DNA from 4 places in the Pseudomonas sp. FW305-3-2-15-E-TSA4 genome. Region 3 is predicted to be linked to each of the others. Evidence: predicted binding sites of a transcription regulator. Region 3 holds the regulator's gene; each other region holds the start of a gene.
The links. Region 3 encodes FliA, which starts transcription of late flagellar genes. Its sites were predicted from a motif close to CTAAAGTTTNNNNNNNNNNNGCCGNTAA; they were not measured.
Positions count from the first base shown of each region.

Region 1: the regulator FliA is predicted to act here: its motif matches at 1,892-1,919, upstream of AC3WMV_RS07390 (flagellar protein MotY).
Region 2: the regulator FliA is predicted to act here: its motif matches at 1,735-1,762, upstream of AC3WMV_RS18275 (methyl-accepting chemotaxis protein).
Region 4: the regulator FliA is predicted to act here: its motif matches at 3,427-3,454, upstream of flgM (flagellar biosynthesis anti-sigma factor FlgM).

Region 1 covers NZ_JBYSZP010000004.1:250,823-256,597, reverse strand. Annotated here, with positions in the region: gene AC3WMV_RS07405 (peroxiredoxin) at 1-29, shown strand, start outside; gene rnt (ribonuclease T) at 105-782, opposite strand; gene pyrC (dihydroorotase) at 779-1,825, opposite strand; gene AC3WMV_RS07390 (flagellar protein MotY) at 1,986-2,894, shown strand; gene AC3WMV_RS07385 (argininosuccinate synthase) at 3,024-4,241, shown strand; gene AC3WMV_RS07380 (hypothetical protein) at 4,393-5,097, opposite strand; gene AC3WMV_RS07375 (response regulator transcription factor) at 5,603-5,775, shown strand, end outside.
Region 2 covers NZ_JBYSZP010000012.1:220,293-226,067, reverse strand. Annotated here, with positions in the region: gene AC3WMV_RS18285 (FecR domain-containing protein) at 65-1,066, opposite strand; gene AC3WMV_RS18280 (sigma-70 family RNA polymerase sigma factor) at 1,066-1,566, opposite strand; gene AC3WMV_RS18275 (methyl-accepting chemotaxis protein) at 1,878-3,758, shown strand; gene AC3WMV_RS18270 (SRPBCC family protein) at 3,885-4,352, opposite strand; gene AC3WMV_RS18265 (amino acid adenylation domain-containing protein) at 4,377-5,775, opposite strand, start outside.
Region 3 covers NZ_JBYSZP010000017.1:116,921-122,695, reverse strand. Annotated here, with positions in the region: gene AC3WMV_RS22815 (chemotaxis protein CheA) at 1-434, opposite strand, end outside; gene AC3WMV_RS22810 (protein phosphatase CheZ) at 489-1,277, opposite strand; gene AC3WMV_RS22805 (chemotaxis response regulator CheY) at 1,295-1,666, opposite strand; gene fliA (RNA polymerase sigma factor FliA) at 1,832-2,572, opposite strand; gene fleN (flagellar synthesis regulator FleN) at 2,569-3,399, opposite strand; gene flhF (flagellar biosynthesis GTPase FlhF) at 3,513-4,853, opposite strand; gene flhA (flagellar biosynthesis protein FlhA) at 4,865-5,775, opposite strand, start outside.
Region 4 covers NZ_JBYSZP010000032.1:17,291-23,065, forward strand. Annotated here, with positions in the region: gene AC3WMV_RS27970 (glutamine synthetase family protein) at 1-85, shown strand, start outside; gene AC3WMV_RS27975 (MFS transporter) at 155-1,531, shown strand; gene AC3WMV_RS27980 (flagellar brake protein) at 1,710-2,456, opposite strand; gene AC3WMV_RS27985 (flagella synthesis protein FlgN) at 2,549-3,016, opposite strand; gene flgM (flagellar biosynthesis anti-sigma factor FlgM) at 3,065-3,391, opposite strand; gene flgA (flagellar basal body P-ring formation chaperone FlgA) at 3,552-4,313, opposite strand; gene AC3WMV_RS28000 (chemotaxis protein CheV) at 4,396-5,328, shown strand; gene cheR (protein-glutamate O-methyltransferase CheR) at 5,375-5,775, shown strand, end outside.

The sequences.
Region 1 (5,775 bases), on a different contig from region 3:
ACCTGACCGAGAACGCTGCTGCCCTGTAAGGCGCAACGTCGCGGTACAAAAAAACCGGCCCATGTGGCCGGTTTTTTTATGCGCGGGATTCGCCCGAACGAGGATCAGTCGTCGAAGTCTTCCCAGCCGCCCATCTGTTTCCAGCGGTTGACGATGCCGCAGAACAGCTCGGCGGTCTTCTCGGTGTCGTAACGCGCCGAATGCGCTTCACGGCCGTCGAAGTCGATGTCCGCTGCCTGACAGGCCTTGGCCAGCACGGTTTGACCGTAAGCCAGACCGGCCAGCGTCGCGGTATCGAAGCTGGAGAACGGGTGGAACGGGTTGCGCTTCATGTCCAGACGCGCAACCGCAGCATTCAGGAAGCCGAGGTCGAAGCTGCTGTTGTGGCCGACCAGAATCGCGCGCTTGCAGCCGTTGGCCTTCAGCGCCTTGCGGATGCCACGGAAGATGTCGGTCAGCGCAGTTTCTTCGCTGACCGCCATGCGCAGCGGGTGATCGAGCTTGATCCCGGTGAATTCCAGCGCTGCCGCTTCGATGTTGGCGCCTTCGAAAGGTTCGACGCGGAAGAAGTAGGTGTGGTCCGGGTAAACGAAACCCTTTTCGTCCATGGCGATGGTGGTCGCGGCAATCTCCAGCAGAGCGTCGGTGGCCGAGTTGAAGCCACCGGTCTCTACGTCGACGACAACCGGCAGGTAACCGCGAAAACGTGCTGCCATCGGGTGACGGGAACCGCCGCCGCCACCTTGACCGTCCAGTTCGTCGTCGAAATGGTCTTCACTCACGCGTGTTCCTCCAGCAGGCGCCAGCGCAGTTTTTCACCGGCGCGCAGCGGGATAACGTTCAGCTCGCCAAATGGCAGGCTGGTCGGGGCGGTCCATTCTTCGCGAACCAGGGTGATGCGATCGGTGTTGGTCGGCAGACCGTAGAAACGCGGGCCGTTGAGGCTGGCGAACGCTTCGAGCTTGTCCAGCGCGTTGCGCTGTTCGAAGGCTTCGGCATACAGCTCGATGGCGGCGTACGCGGTGTAGCAGCCGGCGCAACCGCAGGCGGCTTCCTTGGCGTGCTGGGCGTGCGGCGCCGAGTCGGTACCGAGGAAGAACTTCGCGCTGCCGCTGGTGGCGGCGTCGAGCAGGGCTTCCTGATGGGTATTACGCTTGAGGATCGGCAGGCAATAGAAGTGCGGCCGAATCCCGCCCACCAGCATGTGGTTGCGGTTGTACAGCAGGTGATGCGCGGTGATGGTGGCGCCGACGTTGGCCGAAGCCTCGTTGACGAACTGCACGGCGTCGCCGGTGGTGATGTGTTCGAACACCACTTTGAGCGTCGGGAAACGCTCGACCACACGGCGCATGTGCTCATCGATGAAGATCTTTTCGCGGTCGAAGACGTCGACATCGCCACGGGTGACCTCGCCGTGGATCAGCAGCGGCATGCCGACTTCAGCCATGGCTTCCAGCGCCGGGAAGATCTTGTCGATGCTGGTCACGCCGGAATCGGAGTTGGTGGTGGCGCCGGCCGGGTACAGTTTGGCGGCGTGCACGAAACCGCTGGCCTTGGCCTCACGAATTTCTTCGGGCTGGGTGCGGTCGGTGAGGTAGAGCACCATCAGCGGTTCGAAACGACTGCCGGCCGGGCGGGCAGCGAGAATCCGCTGGCGATAGCCGTCGGCTTCAGCGGCGTTGCGCACCGGTGGTACCAGGTTGGGCATGATGATGGCGCGGCCAAAGGTGCGCGCAACATCGGCAACGGTATTGGTCAACACGGCACCATCGCGAAGATGAATGTGCCAGTCGTCGGGACGCAGCAGGGTCAGGCGGTCGGACATGAGGGGATTCCAGGCGGGTCAAACTGAGGGGAATGCTACCGGAAAAGACTCTTGCAGGCACCCGCTATCAAGTTTTGCAGGAACCTTCCGATATCCCGTAGGTATGCCGTAAACATAGTGTGAATCGGTCTTTGTGTTACAGAAGCCAATGGAGCCTCCCGTGCGCCAGCGATATTTAGCCTTGCTCAGTGTGTTTGCCAGCCTCCCCGCGATGGCGCTGACCTACCAGACGCGTCTGGAGAACATTGAGTGGACGGTCGAGGGCGACAAGTTCGAGTGCCGCCTGACCCAGCCGATCACCGATTTCGGCTCGGGCCAGTTCGTGCGCAAAGCCGGCGAGCAGGCGATATTCCGCCTCAATGCCTACAACGCCATGCTCGGCGGCGGTTCGGCGACGTTGCTTGCCGCGGCGGCGCCATGGCAGCCGGGGCGCAACGACATCAATCTGGGCAGCGTCAGGATCGGCACCGGCAATGTGCTGTTCAACAGTTCGCAATCCCAAGCCGGGGGGCTGATCAGCGGTTTGCTGGACGGTCGCAGTCCGGTGGTGCGCCGTGCGTCCGGCGATGGCCGGGTTTCGGAAGTGCGTCTGCTGCCGGTGAAGTTCAGCAAAGCGTTCAATGATTACCAGACGTGTGTGGCGAAGTTGCTGCCGCAGAATTTCGATCAGGTGAAGCAATCGCAGATCGGCTTCCCCGGCGAAGGCACCGATCTGGATGCCGCCGCCAAAGCCAGGCTGCAGGTGATGCTCGAGTTCATGAAGGCCGATCCGACGGTCAATCACATCGAACTGGATGGCTATTCCGACAACAGCGGCAACCGTCTGACCAACCGTGAGCTGTCGCGTCGTCGCGCGCTGGCGGTGGTCGACTTTTTCAAGGCCAACGGCATCGCCGAATCGCAGATCACCGTGCGTTTCCACGGCGAGCAGTACCCGCTAGTGCCGAACAACAATGCGGCCAACCGGGCGAAGAATCGCCGGGTCAGCGTGAAGCTCGCGCGAGTCGCGCCGACTACCGCGCCAGCACCGCAAGCCAGCACACCTGCCAACGCTGCGGCGACTTCCTGACCCGTCGGTCATCGTCGCGCTGTCGACAGATTCTGTCGCTTTGTCGTCTTAAGCTGTCGCGCCTCTGTAAATTATCGGATTTGAGCGGTAGACTCCTCGGCTTTCCGTAGAACCCCGTGGAGTGATGGCATGGCGGACGTAAACAAGGTCGTTCTGGCGTATTCCGGCGGCCTGGACACTTCGGTGATCCTCAAGTGGCTGCAGGATACTTATAACTGTGAAGTGGTGACCTTCACCGCTGACCTGGGTCAGGGCGAAGAGGTCGAGCCGGCTCGCGCCAAGGCTCAGGCCATGGGCGTCAAAGAAATCTACATCGACGACCTGCGCGAAGAATTCGTGCGTGACTTCGTGTTCCCGATGTTCCGCGCCAACACCGTTTATGAGGGCGAGTACCTGCTGGGTACTTCCATCGCACGTCCGCTGATCGCCAAACGCCTGATCGAAATCGCCAACGAAACCGGCGCCGATGCCATTTCCCATGGTGCCACCGGCAAGGGCAACGACCAGGTGCGTTTCGAACTGGGTGCCTACGCACTCAAGCCTGGCGTCAAAGTGATCGCGCCATGGCGTGAGTGGGACCTGCTGTCGCGCGAGAAGCTGATGGACTACGCCGAGAAGCACGCGATCCCGATCGAGCGTCACGGCAAGAAGAAGTCCCCGTACTCGATGGACGCCAACCTGCTGCACATCTCCTATGAAGGCGGCGTGCTGGAAGACACCTGGACCGAGCACGAAGAAGACATGTGGCGCTGGACCGTCTCCCCGGAGAAGGCTCCTGACACCCCGCAATACCTGGAACTGACCTACCGCAACGGCGACATCGTCGCGCTGGACGGCGTCGAAATGACTCCGGCCACCGTACTGGCAACGCTGAACAAGATCGGTGGCGCTCACGGTATCGGTCGTCTGGACATCGTTGAAAACCGTTACGTGGGCATGAAGTCCCGTGGCTGCTACGAAACCCCGGGCGGCACGATCATGCTGCGCGCGCACCGCGCCATCGAATCGATCACCCTGGACCGCGAAGTCGCTCACCTCAAAGACGAGCTGATGCCGAAATACGCCAGCCTGATCTACACCGGTTACTGGTGGAGCCCGGAGCGTCTGATGCTGCAACAGATGATCGATGCTTCGCAGGTCAACGTGAACGGTGTGGTTCGCCTGAAACTGTACAAGGGCAACGTGATCGTTACCGGCCGCAAGTCCGACGATTCGCTGTTCGACGCCAACATCGCGACCTTCGAAGAAGACGGCGGCGCTTACAACCAGGCCGACGCGGCGGGCTTCATCAAGCTCAACGCGCTGCGCATGCGCATTGCTGCCAACAAAGGCCGCAAGCTGTTCTAAGCCTTGCCGGGCTGTAAAAATGGCGGCTTGTCTCAATGACAATGCCGCCATTTTCTTTTTCTGTGTTTGTCTGACGTTAATCCAGAGCTTTGGTCATTGCCGCCAACTCCAGCATTTTCTTGAATGTCCACTTCAGGCATCTACTCTGCGCTCATGCTCCTCTCAAAACCGTGGTGGTTTGTGTGCTTACGTTGTAAGCAACGAGAAGTTTGGCGCCTCCGCTTTTTTTCGACTGTTTGATAAGGGTCGGGATAATTTGCTTGAGCAAAACGTCGCACGCAGAGTCGGTCAAAAATACCACTGCCTTGGCTGAGTGTTTGCCAAGATGCGGAAAGTGTTCTGCCAGCGCATTGAACGCCTGTGCGCTACTCAAGCGACGTACGTCTATGGCGCACAATGTGCCGATGGATTTAGGCAGCTGAATGTTGTGCTCAATCCACGGTCGCTCCGGGCAGGATTCGCCAGCGCTGCAAGGAGGGAGTTGCCTGAGGTCAACGCTATGTACAGACAACGTCCACTCCAATCCGTTGGCAGCTGATACTTCGCCTACCACAGACGCTCTTGCTGGAGGCGAACAGGAGTGGAGCTCGGGCTGTTTCAACTCCTCGAAACTTTTTAGAAAACTGTCGTCCTTATCGAAGTCCGAGGGCGCATAGAGCGAACGGTAGTTGAAGTTCAGCGTTAAAAAGAATAGCAATAGCAAGTAAAACGGAAAGCTGATCAGGAACCAGATGTAGACTTCTCTTTCGGCGTTATCAAGAAAGGGTAAAGAAATGGCAGCCGACGATTCGGAAATAAATGCAAATATCGCAATTACAGTCATGGGATTGGTAATTTTTCTTCTGATTTTTATCATGGAAGGTGCTCATTAATTGTGTGTTTCCAATACGTATGTTGAGTTGTTTTGTATGGGGTGTTGCAACTTGCTGGTCGAGATAATTTTTATATTAAATGATAACGTTTGGATAGAAGTATCTTGTTTCAGATGTTGATCTATCAAAGGGTTTTTGATTATTTTCACGTTGTTTATTTAAACTTATAAGCTGCCGGGGCTGGCGCTGAGTAGCGATGTGCAGTCAATGGATTATCGCGTTTTTTCAGCCGCTCGCTGAGCCGTCTGCCTAGAAAGAACAGTTCGCGTGGTGTTCAGGACGTCATGTTTTTCGCGTCGATGTGAAGGCCAGGAGATGCGTCGTCCCATTTGAAAATCGCCTGTATGGGTTTTTTTGTAGGAATAATCTTTATTTGCTGTAGGGAATGTCTTTTGCTGGGATTGCAATGAAACTCTCTTGTGCCATGTCAGAAGTGACTGGGCTATTGTGCGTGCTCTAAAAATTCGAACAGCGAAACTGGACTTGCCCATGAATAAAGTGCTGATCGTGGATGATCATCCCGTCATTCGTCTTGCTGTGCGTATGCTGATGGAGCGTCATGGCTACGAAGTCATTGCAGAAACGGATAATGGTGTGGATGCTTTGCAACTTGCGCGTGAACAGATGCCGGATATCGTTATTCTGGATATTGGAATACCGAA
Region 2 (5,775 bases), on a different contig from region 3:
AAAGGCTGAGTTGAAGTGCTTACTGACCAAGCCGGACTTGTCGCGAAAACCCGCCAAAATAATTTCAGGCCACCGCCTCGAGTGTGACCCACCATCGGGTGCGATAACGCAATTGCACCGGCAGGGTCTGCGGCAGGATGGCCAGCAGCGTGTCGGTGTCCTCCAGGCGGAACACTCCGGACAGGCGCAAGTCCGCCACCTGCGGCGCGCACGTCACAAAGCCCTGACGATAACGCCCGACTTCATTGAGGAAATCGCCCAGGCGCATATTGCGGGTCACAATCAAACCATCGGCCCACGCTCCCACGTCCATATCCAGTGGCGCTGCCGGGCGCACCTGATGATGATCGATCAGATAGGTCTGCCCCGCGAGTGCCTCGACGGAGGTTGCGCCGCTGCGGATGGCGACGCTCCCGGAGCTGACGGTGAGCCGTGTGCAATCGCTGTCCTGACGCAAGATGAAGCGGGCTTTTATCGGCTCATAAATACCATGACGACTTTGCACGCGAAGTGGCCGGTTGAACGTCGCGCCTTCATCGTTACCGCCGCATGTGACGATGATTTCGCCGCGAGTGAGTTGGATCAGCCGCTGCTGCGCGGTGTAGTCCAGATCCACTGCGCTGGCAGTGTTCAGCTCGATCCGCGTGCCGTCGGGCAACTGGAACCCGCGACGCTCGCCGGTCGCCGTAGCGTAATCAGCGCGCCACTGCTGCCAGACGGAGGTGTCCTTGGCCAGCCACGCCGCGGAGCCCATCAGCACCGCGCCAGACAGCAGCTTCAAGGCCTGTCGCCGTCCGAGGCCTTGTGCACTGTTTTCCAGGGTATTGAGCGCTACGTGGGCACCCGGCACTGCGCGCAGGTTATGGCTCAATTCCGCCTGCAGCGACTGCACGCGCTGCCAGGCCAGTTCATGTTCATGATGTTCGGCGCGCCACGCGTCGCACTGATGACTCAGGCGCGCATTGCCATGGTTGTTGCGCAGCCGCAGCAACCAGTGGATGGCTTGCTTGACCACCTGTTGCTGCGGCTCGGCGCGGCGCCCGACTGAGTTGTTGTCCACAGGCATCAGGCTTCGTACCGCAACATGTAACAGTGATACAGCGCATCGGCGACGTAACGTTCGACGGAGCGCAGTGACAAGCCCATCTGCGCGGCAATCTGCTTGTGGGTCAAACCTTCGCACTGCGCCAGCAGAAACGCCTGACGCACTTTCGGCCGCAAGCCTTCGAGCATGCGCGCCACGCTCTCGAGCAACTCGACCACCAACGCGCGGGTTTCGGCGCTTGGGGTTTCGGCTTGGGGCAAATGGGCGATGGTTTCGAGATAGGCGCGTTCGATTTCTTCACGACGCCAATGATCGATCACCAAGCCACGGGCGATGGTGCGTAAAAATGCGCGAGGTGCCTTGAGTTCCAGGCGTTCGCTGCGCTGCAACAGGCGCACGAAAGTGTCCTGGGCCAGATCTGCGGCATCCGCGGCATTGCCCAGCCGCGCCCGCAGCCAGGCGTTGAGCCAGCCGTGATGACTCCTGTAAAGCGCCTGCACTGCAAACTCAGGTGAGGACATGAACGCGACAGCCCGAACGTCACAAATGATAATTAGTCGCATTTTTATCAGGGGCTGCGAATTTTGCAACCTCTGCTCGGAGATCCAGCAAAAAAACTTCGTGGCGGACGCTCTGGCACGCCGTTCGGCGGGAATCTGACAGAAATGCCGGGCATTTCCCACGCAGCCCTAAGATTTCCGCGAATGGTGCCGACAGACTGGTGAGACATGCGTGCACCAAAGTAGAGCGGCCGTCAGAACGCCGCCTGCGCTGTACATGGAATGTTGCATCCCGGAACGCATCCCCACTTTTGCATAAGAAGTCCCATGAAATGAATCTCAAGTTCAGCCATAAAATCCTGTTGGCCGCCTCGGGCGTCGTGGTCCTGGCTTTCGCTTTGTTCACCCTCTACAACGACTATCTGCAGCGCAACACCATTCGCCAGAACCTCCAGTCGTCTGTGCAGCAGGCCGGCGATCTGACCGCCAGCAGCGTGCAGAACTGGATGAGCGGGCGAATTCTGGTGCTGGAAAACCTCGCGCAGAACGTTGCCCATCAGGGCAAGGACGCCGACTTCCCGGGGCTGGTCGATCAACCGGCCTTCACCTCGAACTTCCAGTTCACCTACGTCGGTCAGGCCAACGGAGTGTTCACCCAGCGCCCTGACGCGAAGATGCCCGACGGCTACGACCCGCGTCAGCGCCCTTGGTACAAGCAGGCCGTGGTCGCCGACAAAACCATGTTGACCCCGCCATACATGGCGGCGGTCGGTGGTCTGGTCGTGACCATCGCCATGCCGGTGAAAAAGAATGGCGAACTGCTGGGTGTGGTCGGCGGTGACCTGAGCCTGGAAACCCTGGTGAAGATCATCAACTCGGTGGATTTCGGTGGCCTTGGTCACGCGTTCCTGGTCAGCGGTGACGGTCAGGTGATCGTCAGCCCGGACAAAGACCAGGTGATGAAGAACCTCAAGGACATCTACCCGAATTCCGGTGTGCGCATCGAGAAGGGCAACCAGAACGTAGTGCTCAACGGCCAGGAACGCATCCTGTCGTTCACCCCGGTCAGCGGTTTGCCGAATGCCGACTGGTACATCGGGCTGTCGATCGATCGTGACAAGGCCTACGCCGCCCTCAGCCAGTTCCGTACTTCGGCGCTGATTGCGATGTTCGTCGCAGTTGCTGCGATTGCGCTGCTGCTGAGCCTGCTGATCAACGTCCTGATGCGTCCGCTGACCACCATGGGCCGCGCGATGCAGGACATCGCCCAAGGCGAAGGCGACCTGACCCGGCGTCTGGTCGTGGAAGGCAAGGATGAGTTCGCTGAACTGGGCAGCTCGTTCAACCAGTTCGTCGAGCGTATTCACGCGTCGATTTCCGAAGTGTCGTCGGCCACCCGTCACGTGCACGACCTGTCGCAACGGGTAATGGCCTCGTCCAACGCCTCGATCATCGGTTCCGACGAACAAAGCGCGCGCACCAACAGTGTCGCCGCCGCGATCAACCAGTTGGGCGCCGCCACTCAGGAAATCGCCCGCAACGCCGCCGATGCTTCGCAGCACGCCAGCGGCGCGAGCGAGCAGGCCGATGACGGTCGTCAGGTGGTCGAGCAGACCATTCAGGCGATGACCGAGCTGTCGCAGAAGATCAGCCTGTCGTGCACCCAGATCGAAACACTCAACGCCAGCACCGACAACATCGGCCACATCCTCGATGTGATCAAAGGCATCTCGCAGCAGACCAACCTGCTGGCGCTCAACGCGGCCATCGAAGCGGCCCGTGCCGGTGAAGCCGGACGCGGTTTTGCGGTGGTGGCGGACGAAGTGCGTAACCTCGCGCATCGCACCCAGGAATCGGCGGAAGAGATCCACAAGATGATCACCTCCTTGCAGGTCGGTTCGCGTGAAGCGGTGACCACCATGAACGCCAGTCAGGCGTCCAGCGAAGAGAGCGTGGAAGTGGCCAATCAGGCCGGTCTGCGCCTGGTCAGCGTGACCCAGCGCATCGGCGAAATCGACGGCATGAACCAGTCGGTGGCCGCGGCGACCGAAGAGCAGACGGCGGTGGTGGAAACCCTCAACGTCGACGTCAACCAGATCAACCTGCTGAACCAGCAGAGCGTGGCCAACCTCAATGAAACATTGAAGGATTGTGATGCGTTGTCGCAGCAGGCCAATCGCCTGAAGCAGTTGGTGGACAGCTTCAAGATCTGATTGTCAGATTCGAGACCGCGTTATCGTTGATCGCGAGCAGGCTCACTCCTACAGGGGAACGCATTCCAACTGTAGGAGTGAGCCTGCTCGCGATTGCGGTAGCTCAATCACCGCAGAACTGAAGCCTTACACAAACAGCTTCAGCACATTCCCCATCGCATCATCGGCAAACCCCTGCACGAAATCCTTGAACCCCGGCAGCGCTTCCTCCCCACCTGAAGCCGGTTCGGCAATGATCGTCCAGGTCGCCCGCGACTTACCCGCCCCCAGCGATTCCACGTTCATCGCCGCCCACAGATTGGCCACACCCAAGGTGTTGTAGATCGTGGTCCAGGTCATGGCGCGTGCCTGGTCATCGCGGGAGTTGAGTTGTTCGACCACCACGTTGCCGTCCTTGAAGAATTTCTTGCGCAGCGACGACACGCCGTCGCCGGTCATGTCGATGTGCGACAGCGCCGGAATAAATCGGTCGAAGCCTGCGAAATTGCCGACCACCGCCCAGACCTGCGCCGCGTCCGCCGGCACTTCCACCGACGACACAACGTGGCAGCCGTGCGGGTTTTTGATCAGGGTGTCGGGTTGCAGATTGCTCATGGTGTTGCTCCTTTTTTGGATGAATCAGATGAAGTTGATTTCTTTCAGGTAATCGCAGCCGCGACGTAGCAGCGCCGGGGATTTTTCCGGGTAGTGCGCGCCCATCTGTTGCACGCCGGCTTCAGCGTTGGCGTGGCCGATCAGGGAGATGTCGCCGATGTCTTCCTCGAAGCCGTTGAGGTAGAAACCGAGCACGCCGAACAGCGCGTTGTCGGCATCGACCCGGCCCAGTTGCTGCTGCCAGTCGGCGACGCTGACCAGCGAAAACTCGCTGCCGGTTTCGCGGAACGAAGCGACGTAGGCATCCCAACTCAGCGGCTCGGGGTTGTGCAGGTTGAACACCGCGCGCTCGGTCGAATAACGGCTGGCGTGGAAGGCGATGAAGCGGGCGAGGAAGTCCACCGGCATCAGGTCGAAATTCAGCTCGAAGGCCGGTACCTGACCGAGCTGGATTGAGCCCTTGAGCATCAGCATCAAACGGTTTTTGTGCGGCTGGCAGACGCCGCTCAGGCTGTTGAAACTGATGTTGCCGGGGCGATACAGGTTGACCCACACCCCACGCTCGCGAGCCCGTTCGAGGACGCGCTCGCCGACCCACTTCGACAGGTTGTAGCCGTTGCGGATGTAGATCGGCGGGGTCGGCGCGGCGGGCAGTTCGAGCACTCGGCCTTCGCCGTCGACGGTGCTGGAAGCGGACAGTGTCGAGACAAAGTTGAAGACCTTTTTGCTGCGTCCTTCACACAGACGCAGCAGCTCGAAAATCGGCTCGACGTTATCCGCCGCCAGCGACTCGTAATCGAGCACGTGATTGACGTTGGCGGCGTTGTGCACCAGCGCGCCGAACTCGCGATCCAGGCGTTGATAATCGTCGTCGGCCAGGCCGAGTTGCGGGCGGGTGAGGTCCGTGGAGTAGATCCGCACCCGGCTCAAATCGAGATGCTCGAGACGGTTCTCGCGCAGCGCCTGAGCAAAACGCTGCGCCGCCGTTTGCCCGCCGCCGTCACGCACCAGACAGGCTACTTCGCTGGCGCCCCAACCGAGCAGCGCTTCGACGATGTGCATGCCGACAAAGCTGTTGGCGCCGGTGACGATCACCTTGTGCACATCACCCAGGCGACTGATCGGCAGCGGCTCGATGTTCAGCGGGCGTTCGGCGTCGGCCATGGCCTGTGCGCTGAGCACCGCGCTGTCATCGGTACCGCGCACCAGCGTGGCGAGCTTGATGATGGTTGGCAGTTCGATGAAGCGGTTGATCGAGATGCTGCGCCCGAATTCCTCACGCAAACGCAGCAACATCCGCGACAGCAGGATCGAATGCCCACCGAGATTGAAGAAGCTTTCGTCGGTGGAAATATCGCTGCTCGGCAGCTCCAGCAGTTCCGCCCAGATCTCCAGCAGCAGCGCTTCGTCAGCGTTTGCCGGC
Region 3 (5,775 bases):
TCGATCATCTCGGCCACTGGCGAAGCCGGGGCTTCGTCGGCCGTTTGCGGCTCGGCCAGACGCGCCAGGGCGGCCAGCAGTTCCGGGGTGGCCGCCGTGATCGGTGCACGTTCACGGACTTCGCTGAACATGCTGTTCACCGCGTCCAGCGCTTCAAGCACCACGTCCATCAGTTCTGCATCAACGCGCCGCTCACCCTTGCGCAGGATGTCGAACACGTTTTCGGCGATGTGACAGCACTCCACCAGCTCGTTGAGCTGAAGGAAGCCGGCGCCCCCTTTTACAGTGTGGAAACCGCGAAAAATTGCGTTGAGCAGATCTGCGTCATCCGGGCGGCTTTCCAGCTCGACCAGTTGTTCGGACAGTTGCTCAAGAATCTCGCCGGCCTCAACCAGGAAATCCTGAAGGATCTCTTCATCGGCGCCGAAGCTCATTAATGGGGTGCTCCTACAGGTCTAAAAACCCAAAAAACCTAAAATTCCAAAACTCTAGAATCCGAGGCTGGATAACAAATCGTCCACATCGTCCTGACCGGACACAACGTCTTCTCGTTTATCGGCATGAATCTGCGGACCTTCACCCTGCGAGAGATGTTTTTGTGGATCTTTTTCTGCAAGCATCGCGGCACGGTCGTGTTCGATGCCCGCAAAGCGGTCAACCTGACTGGCCATGAGGACGAGTTTGAGCAAATTGCTTTCGACTTCGGTGACCAGTTGGGTCACACGCTTGATCACCTGACCTGTGAGGTCCTGGTAATCCTGAGCCAGCAGGATGTCGTTGAGGTTGCTCGACACCGCACGGTTGTCCGTGCTGCTGCGTGACAGAAAACCGTCGACCCGGCGCGCCAGTTCGCGGAACTCTTCAGCTCCGACCTCACGACGCATGAAGCGGCCCCAATCGGTGCTCAGGGCCTGGGCTTCTTCAGCCAGGCCATTGACTACCGGGGTGGCGCTTTCCACCAGATCCATGGTGCGGTTGGCCGCGGCTTCGGTCAGCTTGACCACATAGCCCAGGCGTTCGGTGGCGTCGGTGATTTGCGACACTTCCTCGGCCTGCGGCATGTGCGGATCGATCTGGAAATTGACGATCGCACTGTGCAGTTCGCGTGTGAGCTTGCCCACTTCCTGATACAGGCCGCGGTCACGGGTCTGATTGAGCTCATGGATCAGTTGCACAGCGTCGCCGAACCTGCCTTTTTCAAGGCTCTCGACCAGTTCGACCGCGTGTTTTTTCAGGGTCGACTCGAAATCGCCCTGTGAAGATTCGTTATGCTCCATAGCTCCCCCGCGCGTCATCAGCCGATGCGTTCGAAAATCTTCTCGATTTTGTCTTTCAACGCCTGAGCCGTGAAAGGTTTGACCACGTAGCCGTTCACACCGGCCTGAGCGGCTTCGATGATTTGCTCGCGCTTGGCTTCAGCGGTCACCATCAGCACCGGCAGATGCTTGAGTTTTTCATCGGCACGCACGTGGCGCAGCAAGTCGATACCGGTCATGCCCGGCATGTTCCAGTCCGTTACCAGAAAGTCGATGCTGCCGCTGTTGAGTACCGGAATGGCGGTAGTGCCATCGTCGGCCTCGACGGTGTTGGTGAACCCGAGATCGCGCAGCAGGTTCTTGATGATCCGCCGCATCGTTGAGAAGTCATCAACGATGAGGATTTTCATGTCTTTGTTCAATTCGACCTCCAAGCAGTCTTAAACGCGCCCAGCACCTGGACGCGCCACTTCAATCAATCGGCGCAGCACTCGAAGACTGTCTGGAGCACAACAGAGCAAGACCGGTGCCGTTCTCACCGCACCAGCCTCGTTCGCAGTGTCCCCACACTGCCTTCAGCGCGCTCGCCACTCCCCCAAACGCCCCCGCAAACGGGCCGCGCACTGGCTGTGTAACTGGCTGACCCGCGATTCACTGACGCCAAGGACTTCACCGATCTCCTTGAGGTTCAGCTCTTCGTCGTAGTACAGCGCCAACACCAGTCGCTCACGCTCCGGCAAATTGGCAATCGCGTCCGCCAGCGCCGCCTGGAAGCGTTCATCTTCCAGATCGCGTGACGGCTCAAGATGAGCACTGGCGCCATCCTCGTGCAGCCCTTCGTGTTCGCCGTCCTGCAACAGGTCGTCGAAACTGAACAGCCGGCTGCCCAGGGTGTCATTCAAAATCCCGTAGTAATCGTCGAGACTCAATTGGAGTTCGGCCGCAACCTCGTGATCTTTAGCGTCACGGCCGGTTTTAGCTTCAATTGAGCGAATGGCATCGCTGACCATACGGGTATTGCGGTGAACCGAGCGCGGTGCCCAATCCCCTTTGCGCACTTCATCGAGCATCGCGCCGCGGATCCGGATGCCCGCGTACGTTTCGAAACTGGCGCCTTTGCTGGCGTCATATTTGGTCGAGACTTCGAGCAGGCCGATCATCCCGGCCTGAATCAGGTCTTCAACCTGCACACTCGCCGGCAAGCGCGCCAGCAAGTGATAGGCAATGCGCTTGACCAGTGGCGCGTAACGCTCGATCAACTCGTACTGCGCGTCACGTGCCGACTTCTTGTAGTAGTTCATACCGCTCGCGGTCATAACACAGGCCCTGCTGTTTGCTGCACGAGGCGCTCGACGAAAAACTCAAGGTGGCCACGCGGGTTGGCAGGCAGCGGCCAGGTATCGACCTTCTGCGCGATCGCCTTGAACGCCAGCGCGCACTTGGAACGCGGAAAGGCTTCATAGACCGCTCGCTGCTTCTGCACTGCCTTGCGCACGCTTTCGTCGTACGGCACGGCGCCGACGTATTGTAAGGCGACGTCGAGGAAGCGATCCGTGACCTTGGTCAACTTGGCGAACAGGTTGCGCCCTTCCTGCGGGCTCTGCGCCATGTTGGCCAGCACGCGGAAGCGGTTCATGCCGTAGTCGCGGTTGAGCAGTTTGATCAGCGCGTAGGCGTCGGTGATCGAGGTCGGCTCGTCGCAGACCACCAGCAACACTTCCTGCGCGGCGCGGACAAAACTGACTACCGAGTCACCAATACCCGCAGCGGTGTCGATCACCAGCACATCGAGGTTGTCGCCGATGTCGCTGAAAGCCTGAATCAGACCGGCATGTTGCGCCGGGCTCAGGTGCACCATGCTTTGGGTGCCGGAAGCGGCCGGCACGATGCGGATCCCGCCGGGGCCCTGCAACAGCACGTCGCGCAGCTCACAGCGGCCTTCGATCACATCGGCCAGAGTACGTTTGGGGGTCAGTCCCAGCAGAACGTCGACGTTCGCCAGCCCCAGATCGGCGTCCAGCAGCATGACCCGACGGCCAAGCTCTGCCAGCGCCAGAGACAAGTTCACTGACACGTTAGTCTTGCCGACGCCACCTTTGCCGCCGGTCACCGCGATCACCTGTACGGGATGCATGCTGCCCATGTTATTTCTTTACCTTGTCTTGCATAGACGGAGGCCACATTACTGGCTGCGCGTTCTCAACCGGAACAATGCATGGCAGACCATCGATGTAGGTACAAAAACGGTTCATTACCTCAGCCAACCTGCTTGGTCGGGCTGTGGTAGATATCAGCGAACATGTCAGCCATGGCTTCTTCGCTGGGTTCTTCCTGCATTTGCACGCTGACGGCGCGGCTGACCAGTTGATGACGGCGCGGCAGATGCAGATCATCCGGAATCCGTGGGCCATCGGTCAGGTACGCGACCGGCAGTTCATGACTGATCGCCAGGCTCAACACTTCGCCAAGGCTGGCCGTCTCATCCAGTTTAGTCAGGATGCAGCCGGCTAGCCCGCAACGCTTGTAACTGTGGTACGCGGCGGTTAGAACCTGTTTCTGGCTGGTGGTTGCCAGCACCAGATAATTTTTTGAACGGATGCCACGCCCGGCCAGACTTTCCAGCTGCATGCGCAAGGCCGGATCGCTGGCCTGCAAGCCGGCGGTATCGATCAGCACCACGCGCTTGCGCAGCAGCGGGTCGAGCGCCTGAACCAGCGACTGGCCCGGATCGACGTGGGTCACCGGCACATTGAGAATCCGCCCCAGCGTCTTCAGTTGTTCCTGCGCGCCGATGCGGAAGCTGTCCATGCTGACCAGCGCGACATTCTGCGCGCCGTACTTGAGCACGTAGCGCGCAGCGAGTTTGGCCAGGGTGGTGGTCTTGCCCATGCCGGCCGGACCGACCATGGCAATCACCCCGCCCTCTTCCAGCGGCTCGACTTCCGGTACGGCAATCATTCGCGCCAGGTGCGCGAGCAGCATGCGCCAAGCCTGACGTGGTTCTTCAATATCGGTGATCATCGCCAGCAGATCGCGCGACAACGGCCCGGACAGACCGATGCGTTGCAGACGACGATACAGATTGGCTTGTGCCGGACGGCTGCCTTGCAGCTGATTCCAGGCCAGCGTGCCGAGCTGCACTTCCATCAGCTCACGCAAACTGTTCAGTTCGAAACGCATCGAATCCAGCGCACGCGGATCGATGCCGGCGGACGACTGGGCAGGCGCGGGCGCCGGACGCGCCGGGGCGGCGTAAGTCGGTTCGCTCAACGGCTCGGCAGCGGTCAGCGGCAGGCCGGCCGTCAACGGCAGCCCGGCGAACAACTGGCGATTGGTGTTGCCGTCGGCTTCGCCACGCAGGCTCAGTTCGGCCTGGGCGGTCACGATGCGCGACTGGGTCTTGCGCAGCTCGTCCTCGAGTTCCATGTTCGGAACCCGTGGCGCCAGCGCCGACAATTTGTAATCCAGCGCCGCCGTCAGCTCGACGCCGCCGGCAATGCGGCGGTTGCCAATAATGGCGGCATCAGCGCCCAGCTCATCACGAACCAGCTTCATGGCCTGACGCATATCGGCGGCGAAAAAACGCTTAACTTGCATAAACCACTACCTCAGCCGTTGGGCCCTACTGTCGCAACGATGGTCACTTGCTTGTTGTCCGGAATTTCCTGGTAGGCCAGCACGTGCAGCCCTGGAACTGCGAGGCGACCGAAACGCGAGAGCATCGCGCGGATCGGGCCTGCTACCAACAGGATCACCGGTTGACCTTGCATTTCCTGGCGCTGCGCCGCTTCGATAAGCGAACGCTGCAGCTTCTCGGCCATGCTTGGCTCCAGCAGAACGCCCTCTTCAGAGCCTTGTCCTGCCTTCTGCAGACTATTGAGCAATATTTGTTCCAACCTTGGTTCCAGGGTGATCACAGGCAGCTCGGAGTCAGTGCCTACAATGCTTTGGACGATGGCGCGGGATACGCCGACGCGCACTGCGGCGACCAAGGCGGCGGTATCTTGACTCTTGGCGGCATTGTTGGCGATAGCCTCGGCAATGCTGCGGATATCGCGTACCGGCACGTGTTCGGCGAGCAACGCCTGCAGCACTTTGAGCAACTGCGACAGCGAAACCACACCCGGCACCAGCTCTTCAGCCAGTTTCGGCGAGCTTTTGGCCAGCAATTGCATGAGTTGCTGCACTTCCTCGTGGCCGATCAGCTCGCTGGAGTGCTTGTACAGAATCTGATTCAAGTGCGTCGCGACTACGGTACTGGCGTCGACCACGGTGTAACCGAGCGATTGCGCCTGCGCACGCTGGCTGACTTCGATCCACACCGCCTCCAGGCCAAAAGCCGGATCTTTGGCGGTAATGCCGTTGAGCGTGCCGTAGACCTGCCCCGGGTTGATCGCCAGCTCGCGATCCGGGTAGATCTCGGCTTCGGCCAGAATCACCCCCATCAGAGTCAGGCGATAGGCGCTCGGCGCCAGATCGAGGTTGTCGCGGATGTGCACGGTCGGCATCAGGAAGCCCA
Region 4 (5,775 bases), on a different contig from region 3:
CATCGCTTCGAAGACCATGGAGTTGACCAGCTTCTTTGATGAAATCACTCCCTGGGAACGGCGTGTTCTAGCAGCCCAGGCCTGACTAACTGTCGCCGTCGGGCTATCGTCTTGATAGTCCGATACTCACTGCAAGGAGCCGCTCGGAACGCCGATGCGCCAAATCTGGAAATCCTTTCGAGCGCTGTATTTCGCCTCGCTGATGATGTTGATCGGCTCGGGCCTTCTATCTACTTACCTGGCATTGCGCCTGGCCGCTGACCATGTCGATGGGCTGTGGGTCGGTGCGCTGATGGCGGCCAACTATTTCGGCCTGGTACTGGGCGGCAAGATCGGTCACCGCTTGATTGCCCGGGTCGGCCACATTCGAGCGTATTCGGCGTGTGCCGGGATCGTCGGCGCGGCGGTGCTCGGGCATGGCCTGGTCGACTGGCTGCCGGCGTGGCTGGTGCTGCGGACCATCGTCGGTCTGGGCATGATGTGCCAATACATGGTGATCGAGAGCTGGCTCAACGAGCAGGCCGACGCCAACCAGCGTGGGCTGGTGTTCAGCGGCTACATGATCGCTTCGTATCTGGGGCTGGTGCTCGGTCAGTTGATTCTGGTCATGCATCCGGGCCTCGGCCTGGAGCTGCTGATGCTGGTCGCGCTGTGTTTTGCCCTGTGTCTGGTGCCGGTGGCGCTGACCCGCCGGATTCACCCGGCGCCGCTGCATCCGGCACCGATGGAACCGCGCTTCTTTATCAAGCGCGTGCCGCAATCGTTGAGCACGGTGCTCGGTGCTGGTCTGATCATCGGCTCGTTCTACGGTCTGGCGCCGCTGTATGCGTCGCAGCAGGGGCTGTCGACCGAGCAGGTCGGTCTGTTCATGGGTAGCTGCATTTTTGCGGGATTGCTGGTGCAGTGGCCGTTGGGCTGGTTGTCCGACCGCTATGACCGGGCGCTGCTGATCCGCTGTTTTGCCGGGTTCCTGGCCGTGGCGGCGTTGCCGTTGGCGATCCTGCCGCAGGTGCCGCTGGAAGTTCTGTTTGTCGTCGGGTTCATGTGTTCGCTGGTGCAGTTCTGCCTGTACCCGCTGGCGGTGGCGTTTTCCAACGACCACGTCGAGGGCGATCGCCGGGTGTCGCTGACGGCGATGCTGCTGGTGACCTACGGTGTCGGCGCGAGCATCGGCCCGCTGCTGGCAGGTGTGCTGATGAAGCTGTTCGGCAGTCAGAGCCTGTACGCGTTTTTCAGTTTCTTCGCGCTGGTGCTGGTGTGGCGCATCCGCCCGAAAGCGGTGACCAATCTGCATCAGGTCGACGACGCGCCGCTGCATCACGTGGCGATGCCGGACAGCATGTCCAGCTCGCCGTTGGTGGCAGCACTCGATCCACGAGTGGATGAGCAGGTGGTGCAGGAGCAGATGCAGACCACGGTTACGCCAGAACCGGAGCCAGAACCCGAAGTGCAGCCTGAAGCGGCGGTGGAAACTGATCCGGCTGATGAGGGCGATAAACCAGCACCGGACATCAGTGGTGCCAGACCCTGAAATGTGGGAGCGGGCTTGCTCGCGAAGGCGGCGTGTCAGCCAGCATCAATTTTTAATGTCGGGCCGTATTCGCGAGCAAGCCCGCTCCCACAATGGATCTCCAGTCGCCGCGAGATTCAATCGCGCATAAAAAAGGGCAGTCCCGCGAGGGGCTGCCCTTTCTATTTGCCTGTAGGAATTACAGATCGTCTTTATCGAACCGGCGTGCTTCACGCTGCAACTGATAGACGAAGCGTTCGACGTTGCGCGCCGCCTGGCCGCTGATGTTGTGGAAACGCAGGCCGGCGAAGGTGATGTTGAGCTTTTCTTCGAAGTGCAGATAACGCAGTTCGACCGAGATCGGTTGATTGCCGAACAGCGGGGCGGCGATCATGCGGTCGTAGACCTGGCCCAGTTGCAGGCGGTCGGTGATGTCGCCTTCAAAGCGCAGCTTGCAACCGGTGGCGGAAATATCCAGCAGTTTGCCGTTGATCGGCGCCTTGAGCTTTTCGCCGCCGAGTTCGACGCTGACCAGGTCAGTCAGCTTCAGGGCTGCGCGAAAGGCGTTGCGGCGCTGGTGGTAAACCACTTCGGTCGGCAGTTCGCCGGTGTAGAAGCGATCGCCCTCGGACTCTTCAATGTTCAGCTTACCGGTGCATTCCCAGGCGATGCGCACGCCCTCGTGGAAGCCTTCGACCTTGAACGGTTCGCCCGCCAGCAGAAAGCGCTCGCCATCGCGCGGGATCATTTCGTCCAGGGCAATCGTTGCGGTTTCGCGGTCGACCTTGATCAGGTAGCTCTGAAAGCGCTGGCTGCGCTCGTGGAACGTGATGATCAGCGGATCGTGGCTTTCTTGCAGCTGGCGCAGGTTGCTGGAGATTTCCAGGGGCGTGGTCAGCACCTTTGGTGGCTGCGGACTATCATCCGCGCTTAGGGCGTTTGGCACGTTTTCTCAATCTCCAGACAAAATTTGACTACGACTAGCCAGCATTTTGCCAGCATGTTTCGCGGGTTGATAGTGCAGGCACATCGAATGGCTCACGCCTGGCTGAGCGTACGCGGCTTGGTCGGTTTGGCGAAAGTGCCCGAGGCGTCATACAACGCTGGCGGCTCGCCCCCGGTGAGGATTTTCAGTTGATTGGCCGTGGCGGCCTGCTGAATCTGGATCGACTGGCCGTTCTTGACGTTCGCCGCCTGGCACTGGGCAATCAGGTCGGTCAACACGTCGCTCTGGGCCAGCAACTGGTCGCCAATGCTCGAGTGGCTGGCCAGTTGCTCCAGACCCTGACGGTCGAGCGGCAGGTTGAGGCTGGCGAGGATTTCGCTGCGCTTGCGGCCATGCTGTTCAAGCAAAATGATCAATGCCTGTTTGCGCGCCAGAATGTCTTCGAGCAAAGGCATGTCACGACCGTGCAAAGCGAGGGACTCGGTTTGCAGCAACTCCAGCAATTGTTGAGCTGGAGCAAAGTCGTCGGTGATCAGTTGCAATAAATTAGTGTCGTGCATGGCTGGCCTTGGGTTTTAAGCGTCCAAAAGCCTGGCGCCGGCAAAAGCCTAGCGCTGGGCTTCGAAGTTGAGCAGTTTGCTGGCTACACGGTTGCTGTCGACTTTATAGCTGCCATCGGCAATCGCTGCTTTCAACTCGGCCACCCGGGCTTTGTCGACGGCAGGCTGATCGCGCAGCTTGTCAGTGACCTTCTGCAACTGTTGAGCCTCATTGCTGAGGTGTACCGATTCCCCGCTTTTTGCGGTACTGGCCGTTTCGGCCTGGGTATTCAGCGGCGCGGAGGTGCCGGATTCGGCGGTTTCCTTGGCGTTGCTGGTACGTGTACTGCCCGTAAGTGACGAGGAGCTGTTCAAACGGCTGAAATCGATGACCATGTTAAAAACCTCTGGGAATTTGGACGCTTGCCATGTTCTCGGCCATTCCCTGGAAAACTTTAGGCTCACTTTGCAATGAGCTGCATGTGCCGAAGCGTGTTCTGCTGCGGCACAGTTTAGGGAAGCATCGAGGCCGGCGCCAGTTTTCTGCCTGAGCGTTTTACATGGCCACTTCCACCTGGCCCGGCGCGATGACCTGCGCCTTGATCACCCGGTTGGAATTGAGGTTTTTCACCCGGATCTGTTCTTTCAAACCGCCATTGGCCAGGGCTTCGCCGGGCATGCGCACGGCGAGCGTACCGCTGCGGGCGATGATGACCACCTGATCACCCTTGCGCACCACTTCAGCCTGTTCCAGATGCACCAGGGTAATCACCTGATCGGCGACCGTTGGTCGGGTCAATTTCTGCCCGATGGCTTCATCCACCGACGTCAGGAAACCCTGATTGATCTGGCTGATGTCGCGTTCACGCAAGGTCACATCCTGCGGCTCGATAATTCCGGCGCGTTTCAGCGGGCGAGTGGTGGTGACAATCTCGCGAAACAGGCGGACTTGAGCGGGCACGAACACCGTCCACGGCGAGCTTCCCTCGCACCGGACCTTGACCGTAACCCGGCCCAGCGGACGGGCCGGACTCTCCAGCGACGCTGTCAATTCCTTGTCGCACATAGGCATGCGCATACGCGGGTCGAGCTGGTTGACCTCGATTTCGTAGCGGCCTTCCGTTTGACTGGTAGCCAGATAGTCTTCTACGGTGAACTCAAGAAAGCCTTGGGTGACGCCGATAAGCATGTCAGGCAAGGTAACCGTATCAGCACCGGCAGGGCTGCCAGCGAAGAAGAAGCAGACGGCAGACACCGCGCACAGCGCTTTGCGGGTGCGGGAGGTCAGGCGTCGGAAAAATGTCGTTTGAGCGTTCATACGAGTTAAAAAGCAAGCGCCGTGCCGTTTAGCAATGAATGTGCGTCGCAACAACACTTGGCGTTGGTGTAGGAGTCTGGGCATGGCTGGTGTAATGGATTCGGTGAACCAGCGCACGCAACTGGTAGGGCAGAATCGCCTGGAGCTGTTGTTGTTCCGTCTCGACGGTCAACAGCTCTACGGCATCAACGTGTTCAAGGTGCGGGAAGTGCTGCAATGCCCGTCGCTGACGTTGATGCCCAAGTCCAGTCCTGTCGTGTGCGGGGTGGCGAATATCCGGGGGGCGACCATTCCGATCCTTGATCTGGCAATGGCGACCGGTTCCGGGGCGTTGAAAGACAAGAACAGTCCGTTCGTGATCATCACGGAGTACAACACCAAGACCCAGGGTTTCCTGGTTCGCTCGGTGGAGCGCATCGTCAACATGAACTGGGAAGAGATCCATCCGCCGCCCAAGGGCACCGGGCGCGATCACTACCTGACCGCTGTGACTCGGGTCGACAATCAGTTAGTCGAAATCATCGATGTCGAGAAGGTGCTGGCGGAAGTGGCGCCGACGCCCGAGGCGATTTCGGTCGGTGTGGTCGATGTCGAAACCCAGAGCAAGGCGTTGTCGCTGCGGGTGCTGACGGTCGATGACTCGTCGGTGGCGCGCAAGCAGGTCACGCGTTGCCTGCAGACGGTCGGGGTCGAAGTGGTGGCGCTGAACGACGGCAAGCAGGCGCTGGATTACCTGCGCAAGCTGGTCGAAGAGGGCAAGAAGCCGGAAGAAGAGTTCCTGATGATGATTTCCGACATCGAGATGCCGGAGATGGACGGGTACACCCTGACGGCGGAGATCCGCAGCGACCCGCGCATGCAAAAGCTTCATATCATCCTGCATACTTCGTTGTCGGGGGTATTCAATCAGGCGATGGTCAAGAAAGTCGGCGCCGATGACTTCCTGGCCAAATTCCGTCCTGATGACCTGGCATCCCGGGTAGTCGACCGGATCAAAGCAGCAGATATCAGCTAGGGACCTTTTGTCCCTGGCGGTCAACACGATTTAAGAGGCGGCATCATTGTCTACGGGTAATTTGGATTTCGAACAGTTCCGGGTCTTCCTGGAAAAAGCCTGTGGCATTTTGCTCGGTGAAAACAAGCAGTACCTGGTCTCGAGCCGTCTCAACAAACTGATGGAGCAGCAAGGCATCAAGTCCCTGGGTGAGCTGGTACAGCGCATCCAGACCCAGCCGCGCAGCGGTTTGCGCGAGCAGGTGGTCGATGCCATGACGACCAACGAAACCCTGTGGTTTCGGGACACCTATCCGTTTGAAGTCTTGAAGAACAAGGTGCTGCCCGAGGCGATCAAGGCCAGTCCCAACCAGCGTCTGCGGATCTGGTCGGCGGCGTGCTCGTCGGGTCAGGAACCGTATTCGCTGTCGATGTCGATCGACGAGTTCGAGCGCAGCAACCTCGGTCA